Linked DNA regions of Prochlorococcus marinus XMU1405. Each later gene encodes a partner of the first gene's protein in a complex. Links are inferred from orthologs where the notes say so. Each region holds a gene or a part of one and is shown on either strand. Other genes may lie near its edges. The genes, in order: uvrB and HA148_RS01595.

The links.
Region 2: the proteins of uvrB (region 1) and HA148_RS01595 are in contact, whole or in part, in a crystal structure (PDB 7EGT), measured with the Thermus thermophilus proteins. The link is inferred for Prochlorococcus marinus XMU1405 from one-to-one orthologs. Residues at the interface, in WP_096411307.1 of Thermus thermophilus: Glu23, Leu25, Arg26, Asp27, Gly28, Glu29, Arg30, Phe31, Arg55, Glu326, Asp327, Phe328, Glu379, Ser382, Gln383, His398, Gly400, Arg401; in WP_096412145.1 of Thermus thermophilus: His654, Arg656, Phe657, Gln666, Asp668, Glu669, Lys680, Arg681, Leu682, Ser683, Lys685, Tyr686, Ala687.

Annotation. Positions count from the first base shown.
Region 1 is NZ_JAAORF010000003.1:571,169-578,037, reverse strand. What follows is about bases 1,938-4,928. They hold uvrB (excinuclease ABC subunit UvrB), read left to right. Parts: upstream 1,938-2,408; coding sequence 2,409-4,448; downstream 4,449-4,928. Other genes in these bases: HA148_RS09185 (aspartate kinase), read right to left, coding at 4,456-4,928; HA148_RS09195 (DUF561 domain-containing protein), read left to right, coding at 1,938-2,379. In the rest of the region: HA148_RS09205 (ribonuclease J), read left to right, coding at 1-510; tRNA lysidine(34) synthetase TilS, read right to left, coding at 507-1,517; more of HA148_RS09195, read left to right, coding at 1,603-1,937; more of HA148_RS09185, read right to left, coding at 4,929-6,216; holA (DNA polymerase III subunit delta), read right to left, coding at 6,256-6,869. UniProt on the Escherichia coli protein: The UvrABC repair system catalyzes the recognition and processing of DNA lesions. A damage recognition complex composed of 2 UvrA and 2 UvrB subunits scans DNA for abnormalities.
Region 2 is NZ_JAAORF010000001.1:290,305-297,271, reverse strand. The notes cover bases 2,322-5,410. They hold HA148_RS01595 (UvrD-helicase domain-containing protein), read left to right. Parts: upstream 2,322-2,706; coding sequence 2,707-5,115; downstream 5,116-5,410. Other genes in these bases: HA148_RS01590 (CCA tRNA nucleotidyltransferase), read left to right, coding at 5,121-5,410. Also shown: HA148_RS01625 (hypothetical protein), read right to left, coding at 1-199; HA148_RS01620 (TVP38/TMEM64 family protein), read left to right, coding at 347-982; HA148_RS01615 (hypothetical protein), read left to right, coding at 1,099-1,278; HA148_RS01610 (phycobiliprotein lyase), read left to right, coding at 1,253-1,804; HA148_RS01605 (R-phycoerythrin subunit beta), read right to left, coding at 1,788-2,300; more of HA148_RS01590, read left to right, coding at 5,411-6,368; selenide, water dikinase SelD, read right to left, coding at 6,369-6,967. UniProt on the Escherichia coli protein: A helicase with DNA-dependent ATPase activity. Unwinds DNA duplexes with 3'-5' polarity. Translocates on single-stranded DNA with 3'-5' polarity. Initiates unwinding more efficiently from a nicked substrate than double-stranded DNA.

The DNA.
Region 1 (6,869 bases):
CCTATTAGTACAGATGGGAAGATGGTTGCGCCTCCTAGAGTTAATTTAAGAGGAGTTGTTACTACTGCAGAGCCAAGAAAAATGTCTATGTGGACAGAACGAGAAATAAGCTGGGTCTTAGAAAATAGATGGAAACAATTATCCAGACAAACTGGGCCGAATAATTTTGAGGTAGATTGGATTGGTGTACAAAGAGAAATAGAAAATGGTTTATCGAGAAGAATGAGAAGAGAATTACAAGTTGAACCACTTATTTTGTGTTTAGTTCAACCTGCTCCAAGTGGAACTCGTGCTTATATCCCAAAGATTACCGAAGAGCAAAATTTCTCCAATAGAAATAGAAATAATAATTTCCATAAGAAATCAAATAATAATCATCCTAATAGTTCAAATAATCAACAAAATTCCCAAAAAAGTCCAAAAGTTTCACAGAATCCATCAGCTGAGACTGCTACAGAAGATTCATTTGAAGGTAGAACCAGAAGAAGAAGATCTGCTGTAACATCTTAACTTTTTTCAAAATTTATATAGTTTTTATCCCAAACAATTTTTAAAAACTCTTGCAGATTAATTTGACCTTTATTTTTTTCATAAATTGAAGTTGCTAATTTTGTCAGATTTTTAGAACTACATTGTTTTGCAGATATTTCTTTTAAAAATCTATTTAAAATTGTGCACCTCGCTTCAATACACATACCATTTAGGAGATTCCTATCTATACCTTTAACATCTTTACAATATAAATAAGCTAGTTCACTAAGATCATTACGTTCATTATTGTATTTGCTCATTTTTTGGGAAAAATTATTTATCCTTTCAGAACAACCTGGATAAATGACTTCTAAAGTAGGAATAATTTTTTTTCTTACTAAATTTCTTTTTAATTTAAGATCTGAATTTGTAGGATCTTCCCAGATTGGGATCTTCATATCATTGCAAAATTGTTTTGTATCTTCCCTACTAAAAATTAATATTGGTCTTATTAAATAAATTTGATTTTCTATTAATCTTTTACTCTCAATATTACTCAGACCTGCAAAATTGCTTCCTCTTGATAAATTCAGGATAAATGTTTCTGCATTATCACTACTCGTGTGACCAGTTAACAAATAAATATTATGTTTTTCCTGGTTTTTATTTAATAAAGTTTTGGCTCTTTCACATAATTTTTTATATCTCCATTCTCGTGCTTTTTCTTCTGAAGAAATATTTACTTTATTTGCTTGATCAAAAGAGAATGAAATATTTCTATCTTCGCAATAATCTTTTAATTCAAGAGCATATAGTGATGATTTTTTGTGCCACTGATGATCACCATGCCAAACACTAATAGACCAATTATGTAGTTTTTTTAGGTCATTAATTAGGGTTAATAAGGCCATTGAGTCTTGACCCCCCGAAACACTTAATAAAATATTGGATCCTTTGGGAATTAATATTTTTTTGTTAAGAATCTCCTTATGAAGCTGATGATGCCATGATGACCAATTTTTCTGACTTAATTTTTTATCAGTCATTTTGTGTTGCTCAGATAATATTTTTTAAAAAATGCACTGTTTTACTAAAACAATGTCACAATCGGGTAATAAATTCATTAAGTAAATGAGTCTGATTAATCTTTTGCCACAAAAAATCAAAGAAGAGTTAAGAAGCAAATCTTTACTCAAAGTTATTTCAGGATTGAATAATTTCGATGTTCAGTCTGTGAAAATAATTGTTGAGGCTGCTTCATTAGGAGGTGCAGATCTTGTCGATATTGCTTGTAAACCTGAACTCGTTGATTTAGCACTAAAGAATTCAACACTACCCGTTTGTGTCAGTTCAGTAGTGCCTCGATCTTTTCAAGATTGTGTAAAAGCAGGAGCATCATTAATTGAGATAGGAAATTACGATACTTTTTATGAAAAAGGCATTCATTTTTCAGATAAAAAAGTTTTAAACATTACAAAAGAGACGAGGGATTTATTGCCTAATTTTCCTTTATCAGTAACTGTTCCTCATACTATGCCTATTGATAAACAGGTTGATCTTGCTGTAAAGCTAGTCGAAGAAGGCGTTGATATTATTCAAACAGAAGGTGGTACCAGTTCTACTCCTTACTCTCCAGGAATTCAAGGTTTTTTTGAAAAATCAGTACCAACTCTTGCAGCTACCTATGCTATCCATCAAGAATTTAAGAAACAATCTCTGAATATACCAATCATGAGTGCCTCTGGATTAAGCCAAGTAACTTGTCCACTAGCAATATCCTCTGGAGCCTCAGCAGTTGGCGTTGGATCTGTGATTAATAAATTAAATGATTTAATATCAATGATTGCGGTTGTTAGGGGCTTAAAAGAATCTTTGAAAAATTCAATAATTGGAGAAAAAATTTCTTAGTATAGCAACATCCTTTAGCTACTAGCTTGATGAACAACTATAAGCTTCAAGCTCCTTACGAACCAAATGGAGATCAACCAGAAGCTATTAAAAAATTAGTTAAAGGCGTAAATAATGGTAAACAGTTTCAGACTCTTTTAGGAGCTACTGGAACTGGTAAAACATTTACCATTGCCAATGTAATTCAACAAACAGGAAGACCAGCACTTGTTTTAGCCCATAACAAAACGTTGGCTGCACAACTATGTAATGAATTAAGGGAATTTTTTCCAAAAAATGCTGTTGAGTACTTCATTTCTTACTACGATTATTATCAACCTGAAGCTTATGTACCTGTAAGTGATACTTACATAGCCAAAACTGCTTCAATTAATGAAGAAATAGATATGCTTAGGCATTCTGCAACACGCTCATTATTTGAAAGAAAAGATGTAATTGTTGTAGCCTCAATAAGTTGTATTTATGGTCTTGGTATACCGAGTGAGTATTTAAAAGCTGCAGTTAAATTTGAAGTGGGAAAATCAATAAATCTACGTTCTTCTTTGAGGTCTCTTGTTGAAAATCAATATACTAGAAATGATATTGAAATTACTAGAGGTAGATTCAGAATTAAAGGCGATGTTTTAGAAATCGGTCCAGCTTATGAGGATAGATTAATTAGAATCGAATTATTTGGTGATGAGGTCGAAGCTATTAGATATGTTGACCCTACTACAGGTGAAATACTTGAAAGTTTGGAACAAGTTAGCGTTTACCCAGCGAAGCATTTTGTGACCCCAAAAGAAAGACTTGAGAGTGCAATAAGTGCAATTAGAAGTGAATTAAAAATTCAACTAGATAAATTTACATACGAAGGAAAATTATTAGAGGCTCAACGACTAGAACAACGCACAAAATATGATTTAGAAATGCTCAAAGAGGTTGGTTATTGTAATGGAGTTGAGAATTATGCCCGTCATTTATCAGGTAGGGAAGAAGGTTCACCGCCAGAATGCTTAATAGATTACTTTCCCAAAGATTGGTTGTTGGTAGTTGATGAGAGTCATGTAACGTGTCCTCAACTTCATGCCATGTACAACGGTGATCAATCTAGAAAAAAAGTTTTAATAGATCATGGTTTTAGATTGCCCAGTGCTGCAGATAATAGACCTTTAAAATGTGAAGAGTTTTGGGAAAAATCAAAACAGACATTATTTATAAGTGCAACTCCGGGTCAATGGGAATTAGATAAATGTGATGGTGAATTTATTGAGCAAGTTATAAGACCAACCGGGGTATTAGATCCTGTAATTGATGTAAGACCTAGTGAGGGCCAAATAGAAGATCTATTATCTGAAATAAGAATTAGAGCTGAAAAGAAGCAACGAGTGCTTGTCACAACACTTACCAAGAGAATGGCTGAAGATCTAACTGATTATTTATCTGAAAATAAAGTAAGAGTTAGATATTTGCATTCCGAAATCCATTCAATTGAAAGAATTGAAATTATTCAAGACCTCAGAATTGGCGAATATGATGTTTTGGTAGGAGTTAATTTATTAAGAGAGGGACTAGATCTTCCTGAAGTATCCTTAGTTGCCATTTTAGATGCTGATAAAGAAGGTTTTCTCAGAGCTGAAAGGTCATTGATTCAAACAATAGGAAGAGCTGCAAGACATGTTGAAGGTGTTGCCTTGCTCTATGCAGATAATTTCACAGATTCAATGAAAAGAGCAATATCTGAAACTGAAAGAAGAAGAACTATTCAAAAAAAATATAACCAAGTCAATGGTATTACCCCAAAACCTGCAGGCAAAAAAATAGAAAATTCAATATTATCTTTTCTAGAACTTTCCAGAAAATTAGATGCTGGTGGTTTATCTAAAGATTTAATAAATATAGTCAATAACAAAACTGACGCAATTCTCGGTTCCAGTGATAATCAATGTTTGCTCGAAGAATTGCCTGACTTAATAGAAAAGTTAGAAATTAAAATGAAAGATGCTGCAAAAGAGTTAAATTTTGAAGAAGCAGCAAATTTGAGGGATAGAATCAAAAAATTAAGACAAAAATTGGCAAGAAATAATTAAAAAGAACTTATTTTTCTAATTCGAAATGATTATGAATCGCATTAACTGCTTTGTCACAATCTTTTTCTAAAACAATACATGAAGTCCTGATTTCACTAGTGGCAATCATTTCAATATTGATATTTTGGTCAGCCAATGCTCTAAATATTTTTCCAGCCGTTCCAACCTTAAATGCCATTCCCGCTCCTACAGTGCTTACTTTGGCTATAGCAGGGCCATCTTCAATGTATGATCCGGGTAATTTTTTTGTTAAGGCCTCAAAAACTAAGTTAGCTTTTTCTCTATCTTGTTTATTCATTGTAAGACTAATATCCTTAGTTTTTAAAGAGGAAATTCTTTCAGACTGAACGATAGTATCGATAAGTAAATTATTTTCAGCTAATGCTAAACATATCGATGCTGCTACACCTGGACGATCAGGCAGTTTTCGAAAACTTACTTGAACTTGGTTTTTATCTAATGCAATTCCTCTTACTTCAGGTTGATCTTGTTTTTTATTGATTGGATTAACAAATATTTGTGTATCGGATAACTTAAATTTCTCAGCAACAAATCTAATAGCTTTTGGTATATTATTGATTTCAATTACACAGCTGACTTTAATTTCACTAGTAGCTATTAACCTGACATTTATATTTGCTTGAGATAAAGTATCAAATAAATCAGCTGAAACACTAGGTCTGCCCATAATGCCTGCTCCTTGAATACTTAATTTAGTCATGTTTGTTTTTAAGTTATATTCTCCTCCTAATTGACTTGTTATAAATTCACATTGTTCTGCAGTCTTTTTAACTTCTAATTCACTAACAGTAAATGTAATATCGTTTTTATTTCCATCATTTGTCGCTTGTATTATTAAATCTACACTAATACTTGCTTCTGAAAGTTTTTCAAATATTTGTGCAGCAATCCCAGGCCTATCAGGAATATTTGTGAGACTGAATACTGCTTGGTTTTCTAATACCTCAAGACTATTTACTGTTTTTGTTAATTCTAAGCTTCCTCTTTTTAGCGGGAGAGGTTGGATTTGACTTTCTAGGAGAGTCCCACTTGAGTCACTTTGGCTTGATTTGACACACAATTTAATTCCATAATTGCGAGCAATTTCTACTGCTCTTGGATGCAGAACTGACGCACCGACACTTGCAAGTTCAAGCATTTCCTCGCAGCTAATTTCATCTAAGAGTTTTGCATTAGGAACAATTCTTGGATCAGTAGTAAGAACCCCTGGAACGTCTGTATAAATTTCGCACGTCTCAGCTCCTAAAGCTGTTGATAAAGCTACTGCCGAAGTATCTGAACCACCTCTACCCAAAGTTGTAATTTCCATTGAACCCGTATGGCTTAATGTTGTTCCTTGAAATCCAGCCACTACAACTACAAAACCCTGATTTATATAATTTTGGATCCTTTCTGTTTTAATATCCAGAATTCTCGCTTTCCCATGAATTGATTCAGTAATAATTCCAACCTGGCTACCGGTCATTGAAATTGCAGGTATTCCGTATTCGTTTAATGCCATTGAGAGAAGAGCTATGGTTACTTGCTCTCCAGTTGAGAGAAGCATATCCAATTCTCTTCTATTAGGATTTTTACTAATTGATTCCGCTAAACAATTTAAATCATCTGTAGTTTGCCCCATTGCAGAGACAACTACTACAATTTCATTTCCTGCTTCTTTACTTTGACAGATGCTACTTGCAATATTTTTAATTTTATTAATATCACCTACAGATGTGCCGCCAAATTTTTTTACTAGTAAAGCCATATTTAAATCATAATGTAAATTCTTAAACTTATAATTTGGTTAACTTAAATTAATTAATTTCTCTGTAAAAACATTTATAGGATTATTACCTTGTTTTAGTAATGATTCAATATCTAGCAAGTTACTCATTAAATTAATTAAATATTCTTGAGATACATTTTTGACTTTTCTTCGAATAAAAAAAATCCGTTTTGGATTAGAAATGCCTGCAAGATTACAAATCTTTTCTGCATTATCGTTACCTGAATTAATTGCTAATTTTATAATGGTATGAATTCTTATTTGACTAATTAAACCTGCATTTAGTCTTAAAGCAGGTTCTCCTTTCTGTAAAGAATAATTTATTTCTATGAGACTTTCATTAATATTTTTTTGTAAGAGAAGATCAATGATTTTGAAAATATTGGATTGATGATCACTAAATATTTTTTTTACATCAATACTTTGAAGAAAAAGTTGTGAATTCGAATCACTTGATACTGCAGAAAGGTATGTTTTTGCTTTGGCTAATTCATTTATTAGTTTAAAACTATCATTACCAACTGAATCAATTATTAATTCAGCTGCATTTTTTTCAATTTTGATATTCATTTCATTTGCTGTATCTTCTAAAAATCTTTTTTGTCCTTCATAGTCCCAGATTTCTGGTAAAG
Region 2 (6,967 bases), on another replicon or contig:
CAGAACCATCCTCATTCCTTTTAATACTTTGCCTGTCCCACAACTGTTCGCCATATTCACTTTTAGGGACTCCAACCCATTCATGAGGCAAAGCATTTGCTTGTTTTATAAAAAAACAAATGGGAACGATTATTGACAGAACTAAACCAATGCTATTTCTAATAAATATTGAACTAACTTTATTCTTAGAATCAACCATGAATACTTGTTAAATACAAAAATCTTTTATCTAGAGTAGATATAAGATTAAAAATTTGTAAAAATTTTTATTGATTAGTATTTCTATTATAGATAGAATCAAATATTAAATTCAAAACTTACTTCCCATAAGTTAATTATAAAGATAATGAATAAAATACAAAAATTTCTCTCAGTAGTTTTTTTTATAGCAATATTCGTTGTATTGATTTACTTAATCCAAAATTATGGGATTGAACCTCTTAGAAACAAAATAGAAAGTATGGGAATTTGGGCGCCTTTTGGAATATTCATACTTAGAGGAGTAAGTATTATTTTGCCCGCTCTTCCAAGTTCAGCTTATTCTCTGCTAGCTGGTTCATTATTAGGATTTCAAAAAGGTTATATGACAATAATCTTTTCTGATATTGTTTTTTGCCAAGCTGCTTTCTTTATTGCAAGAAATTATGGTCGGGTTCCTGTACGTAATTTAGTAGGCCCAAAAGCAATGAAAAAGATAGAAAGTTTTAATCAAAACCAGCTAGAAGAAAATTTCTTTCTCATGACAGGTCTTCTAATGACTGGCCTTTTTGATTTTCTAAGCTACGCAATTGGTATTGGAGGAACTCGATGGAAAATATTTACTCCTGCATTATTAATAAGTCTTCTAATCAGTGACTCTATACTTGTCGCAGTAGGAGCTGGAGTTAGTCAGGGAGCAGGATTACTTCTTGGGATTGCTCTATTGGGAATGTTTGCTTTAGCGACTATTTCAGGATTGGCAAAAAATAAAATGCCTAAATAACAAAACAGTTGATAACTCTGTAATCAAAGAAGAGAGATATGACATTTTCGCAAACAATAACTATATAAATAATGATTCATGCAAGAATAGAAATCGATTAATTTTTAAGTTATTAGATGACTCCATTTAGACCAACTTCATATGATCGCCCTGGAGAACAAATATCAACTACTCCTTCTGGATTAAAAGTAACTTCTGCAAAGAGATTAATGGTGGATTCAATGGTAAGAATGATACAAAAAGCAGAAAATCATTCCGTAGAAGAAAAACTTGACGAAGAATCTAACAATAATTAATCAATTCATTGATAAAAGTATAGGAGAGTGGAAATCTATAAGAAGTACTCACACTTTAGCTTTTCAGGAATTTGAAAACTCAACTAGTAAAATATATATAAAACATATCAACAAAAAAAATAAAAAAGTCGTTGCAATTTTTAAAAATTATAAATTTAGTTTAAACCTAGAGAGCATAGCCATTTCTATAAACTGGCAAGCTATTAGTGATTGGGACAATAATGATATCCGTGAGGGAGATGAAAATATTCTGATTTTTTTACCCAAAGATGAAAATTCAGGAATTGTTTTAAGAAATAAAGGTTATACAGAATCCTTTATTTCATCATCTAATTATTTTGTTGATGAACAAAATAATTTACACATTAAAACTATTTATAAATCAACAGTTTCCGAAGAAAGAATTTCCTTTTTATCCACTCATGTAAGATCCAGATTTTCTACTATTAAAAATCTTGAAAATAACTCAGTTATACAGACGTCCCATACTTCAGAGATAAGAAATTTAGCTAGTTTAAAAGATTAATTATCCTTTCAAATTGAAACTCTGTTTCAGATATTAATTTAGGAAGAAAGCCTTTGTTTCCACGCATACTATTAACTGTTGAATGCAAATCAGAGATAGTTGCATCTCGCATTAATTCAAAAACCCTTCTTGCATTTCTTAAAGGTACCCCAAGAGCAAGATAAGTATTTTTAAGATCCTTCAAACAACTTTTTTCTAAAACTGATTCGTCATTAGAAATTAAAAGATAAGCAACAATTCTTAGGATTATTTCTCCATCTCTTAAACAAACGGACATCTTGTTAGTTGTATTTAAAGATATTTTTGAATTAAGTGAATCTTGATTTTCGCAAATCATTGCTGTTACAGCGTCTGCTGCGATTGCATGTGAATTGTTGGTTATTGAGGTTATTGCATCTAATCTTGAGTTTGCAGTATTAATAAATTCTTTTATATTGCTTAAATCATTTAATTTCTTATCGGCTGACAATAGTTGATTATTCTTTGAAACTGACATTCCTGTAGTAAAAATTAAAGACCGATCTTAAGAATAATACAAAGCTAGTAAAAACAATACAATTTCAAACTTAACGCAACGCTTCTTAATTAATAACTTCATTCCAAAGTGATAGTTGAAATAATTCAAATAAAAAATTTTTTTCCGCTAATATGAAACTACATTTTTAATAAAGTTTTGGATCAACAGGATTTAAAATTATCAAAGAAACTTATTTCCTCATATAAAAAGAGATTGGAAAAAGAAATTCTAGACAGAAGTATGAAATTAAAGATGCCTCAAAATAAATTTGAAGAAATAATTAATAACAATAATGAGCTTATCAATTTAAAAAAAACTTTAGAAGATCTAGAAACGGAATCTGAATCTAATAGTAAAGTCTGATTTTTGAAAAACCCTTCCAAAAGTGCCTCAAACCAACAATTTCCTTTTTAAGTCCCTAAACAATCAACAACTTCAAGCAGTAAAACATGTTTATGGACCATTATTAGTTGTAGCTGGTGCAGGCAGCGGAAAAACTAAGGCTCTTACTCACAGAATTGCAAACCTTATTGAGGGTAACTCTATAGATCCCTATAACATTCTCGCAGTCACTTTCACTAACAAAGCTGCCAAAGAAATGAAAGCAAGATTAGAGGTTCTTCTAGCCCAAGAATTAGCTTTTAATCAATTTGGCCAGCCTTGGACAACTCTCAAAGAAATTGATCAAAATCAATTAAGAACAAATGTCCACCAAGAGAAGCTTCAGAACCTTTGGATTGGTACTTTCCATTCTTTATTTTCAAGACTTCTGAGATACGATATTGAAAAATATACTGATCCAGAAGGCCTAAAATGGACAAGGCAATTTTCAATTTACGATGAAACAGATTCTCAAACGTTAGTAAAAGAAATTATTAGTCAAGATATGAATCTTGACCCAAAAAGATATGATCCCAAAAAGATTAAAAGATTAATAAGTAATGCTAAAAATCAATGCTTAACTTCTAATGATCTTTTAGAAAAAGCAGATAATAATTTTGATAAAACAGTTGCAGAAGCCTACAAGAGATATAGAATTTCGCTCTCAAAAAATAATTCTTTAGACTTTGATGATCTTCTACTTTTGCCTGTTTTCTTATTGAGGCAAAATGATATAGTCAGAGATTACTGGCACAAAAGATTTAAACATATTTTAGTTGACGAATATCAAGATACAAATAGAACACAATATGAACTTATAAAATTAATTACGGCTGGGAATACTGAACCAAAAAAATTCTTGAATTGGGAAGATCGATCAATTTTTGTAGTTGGGGATGCTGATCAAAGTATTTATAGTTTCAGAGCAGCTGACTTCAGAATTTTAATTGGTTTTCAAGAAGATTTCAAAACTTCAATCAAAGACGATACAAAATCATCTTTAATTAAATTAGAAGAAAATTATAGGTCATCTGCCAATATCCTTGATGCTGCAAATTCACTAATTGAAAACAACTCTGAAAGAATTGACAAAGTTTTAAAGGCTACTAAAGAAAAAGGGGAACTTTTAACGTTACTCAGCTGTGATGATGAAATTTCGGAGGCAGAAGCAATTACCAATAAAATAAAATCAATCAATAACTATAATCAAAACCCAATTTGGAGAAATTTTGCAATTTTATATCGAACCAGAGCTCAGTCGAGAGTATTAGAAGAATCTCTTGTAAGGTGGCGCATTCCTTATACAATTTTTGGAGGATTACGTTTTTATGATAGAAGAGAAATTAAAGATGCCATAGCATATTTGAAAGTTCTGGTTAATTCTTCAGATAACGTTAGTCTTTTACGAATCATAAATGTTCCTAGAAGAGGGATTGGTAAGACTACTATTCAAAAACTTAATGAACTATCTAATAGGTTAAATATCCCATTATGGGAGGTTCTTAATGATAAGCAAAGTCTTGAAGAAACATTAGGCCGATCATCAAAAGGAATTAATAAATTTACTGAAGTTATGAATGATCTACTGTGTTACCTAGAAAATTCAGGTCCCGCTCAATTACTACAACTTATATTAGAAAAAAGTGGTTATTTAAGTGACTTACTCTCTAGTGGGACTGAAGAATCTGAAGATAGAAGAAATAACTTACAAGAACTAATTAATGCAGCTACTCAATATGAAGAAGAAACAGAAAGTGGAGATGTAGAGGGATTTCTTTCTACAGCAGCCTTAACAACTGATAATGATACGAAGAAAAATAATCCTAACTCTGTAACTCTCATGACTCTGCATAATAGTAAAGGTTTAGAATTTCAAAATGTTTTTATCACTGGGCTAGAACAAGGTCTCTTCCCTAGCCATAGATCAATAGATACTCCCTCACTTCTTGAAGAGGAAAGAAGATTATGCTACGTAGGTATTACCAGAGCTAAAGAAAGAGTTTTCTTAAGTCATGCCAGAGAAAGAAGATTATGGGGTGGAATACGTGAAGCAACAATTCCTTCAATATTTCTTTCGGAAATACCTGAAGATCTAATGGATGGCGAATTACCACAAACTGGTGGTGCTTCAATTAGAAGAGATTTGCATCTTGATCGTTTAACAAGAGTTGATCGAAACAATCCAAATGAATTTGTTAACAAACCAATAAATGCAGTAAGAAAATTATATTCAGGGCCAAGTAAAGGGAAAAGCTGGATAGTTGGAGATAAGCTAATTCACTCAAAATTTGGTAAAGGTGAAATTATACATATTTTTGGGAGTGGGGAAAAAATATCTCTAGCCGTAAAATTTGGTGATAAAGGAAGTAAAATTCTAGATCCCAGATTAGCTCCAATTCGTTATGTAATTTAAAACTCATGAACGATATCTCTGATTACATCCAAGGGGAATTAATCAAAACTCCATTTAATCTATATAACCTTATTACTAAATACATAGAATCTAATAACAATACTAAAGTGGCTTTTGTTGGCGGTTATTTGAGAGATTTGTTAATTAGTAAATTCCACAAAAAATCGTTTTCTAAACCTTTAGATATTGATCTTGTTATTGAAGGATCCTCTATTTCTCTTGCAAAATTTATAAAAAAAAATATTGTAAATGTAGATTTATGTTTAATCAAGGAATTTAATTTATACAATACTGTAGAAATAAATATTAATGACTATAAAATTGATATTGCTTCTGCAAGAAAAGAAATTTATTCTGCTCCAGGCTTAAATCCCACAGTAAATAAAAGTACTATTGAGGAGGATCTTAAGAGGAGAGATTTCACTATAAATTCAATAGCCTTCGAGGTCTCAAGAAGGGAAATCTATGATCTTTTTGGAGGAATTTCTGATATAAAAAGTAAAAGATTGAACTTACTTCACAGTAATAGTATTTCAGATGATCCAAGTAGATTAATTAGATGTGCAAAATATGCTTCAAGGTTAGATTTCAATATTTCAAATAATTCCCTCAAACAATCTCAAGAAACAGTTAGACAATGGCCATGGAAAAGTGCAGAAACTCATCAGAAAATGATTTTCCCTCCCGCACTAGGCATACGAATAAGGATGGAACTAGCTGAAATATACAAACACGATAATTTGACTAATGTGATTTCGATAATTCATAAATGGAAAATTATCTCAATCTTAAATGAAAATATTAAAGTCGATAAAAGATTTTTAAGAGGACTAAATTGGATTAAGAAGTTAAAGGGAAATCATATGCTTTACTTATTAAAAGATTCAGAAGATTTAGAAAAAGCATGTCAAAGATTTTTGATAAATAATAGTGAGATAAAAATATTAGAAGATTATATTAATCTCAAAAAGATATTAAATACAAACCAAAAAAATTTCAATCATTTTTCTCCATCAAGTTGGACAGAATTTATTGAGGACAGAAACCTTAATGATGAGACAGTCAAATTATTAATTTGTGATGGAGGACCATACTGGCGTAATTTATTTAAGTGGTTATTTATTTACAAATTCATAAAATCAAAAAAAGATGGAGAAACATTAAAAAAAGAAGGATGGAACCCAGGGAAGGAGATGGGAAAGGAAATCAAAAGATTAAGATATTTGGAAATTGACAAATTAAATAGAAATTAATTACATTTTTACAACCTCTCCAACCTTGTACCATTTATCCTTTAGAACATTTTCATATTTGCGATTGCAACTAATCAACAAGGGACCACATGTTTGAGGATCTAATAGTAATGATATTCTCTCGTCAAAAGTCTCTTGACCTAATGAATTTTGGTTTAAAAAATTAATTATTCTTTTCTGCTTATTTACTTGATAAATTTTGTCAAAAATTTCTTTATTAGATTCAAAGAAAGTACTTTTAACGTCTTTTCTTATTAAATCAAATACTCCAGGATAAGCTTTAAATGAAAATAAATCTAATAAAACTTTTAGTGGCTCAAGATTATTGCTTTGTCTATATAAATTAGATGATTCAACCATTTCTTTAAGATGTCCAATAAATCCATATCCAGTAATGTCAGTTGCAGCATTGACTAATGATTCTTTAAATTGATCTTGAAAAAGATAAATTTCATCAATCAAATATTGCTGACTCTTTACTAAATTATTAATTACTTCAGAAGAACTACCTAGCATATTAATATTTTGCATTTGACCGGCAAAGTAAATCCCAACACCAAGAGGTCTAGACATCATGAGAATATCTCCAATATTCATTC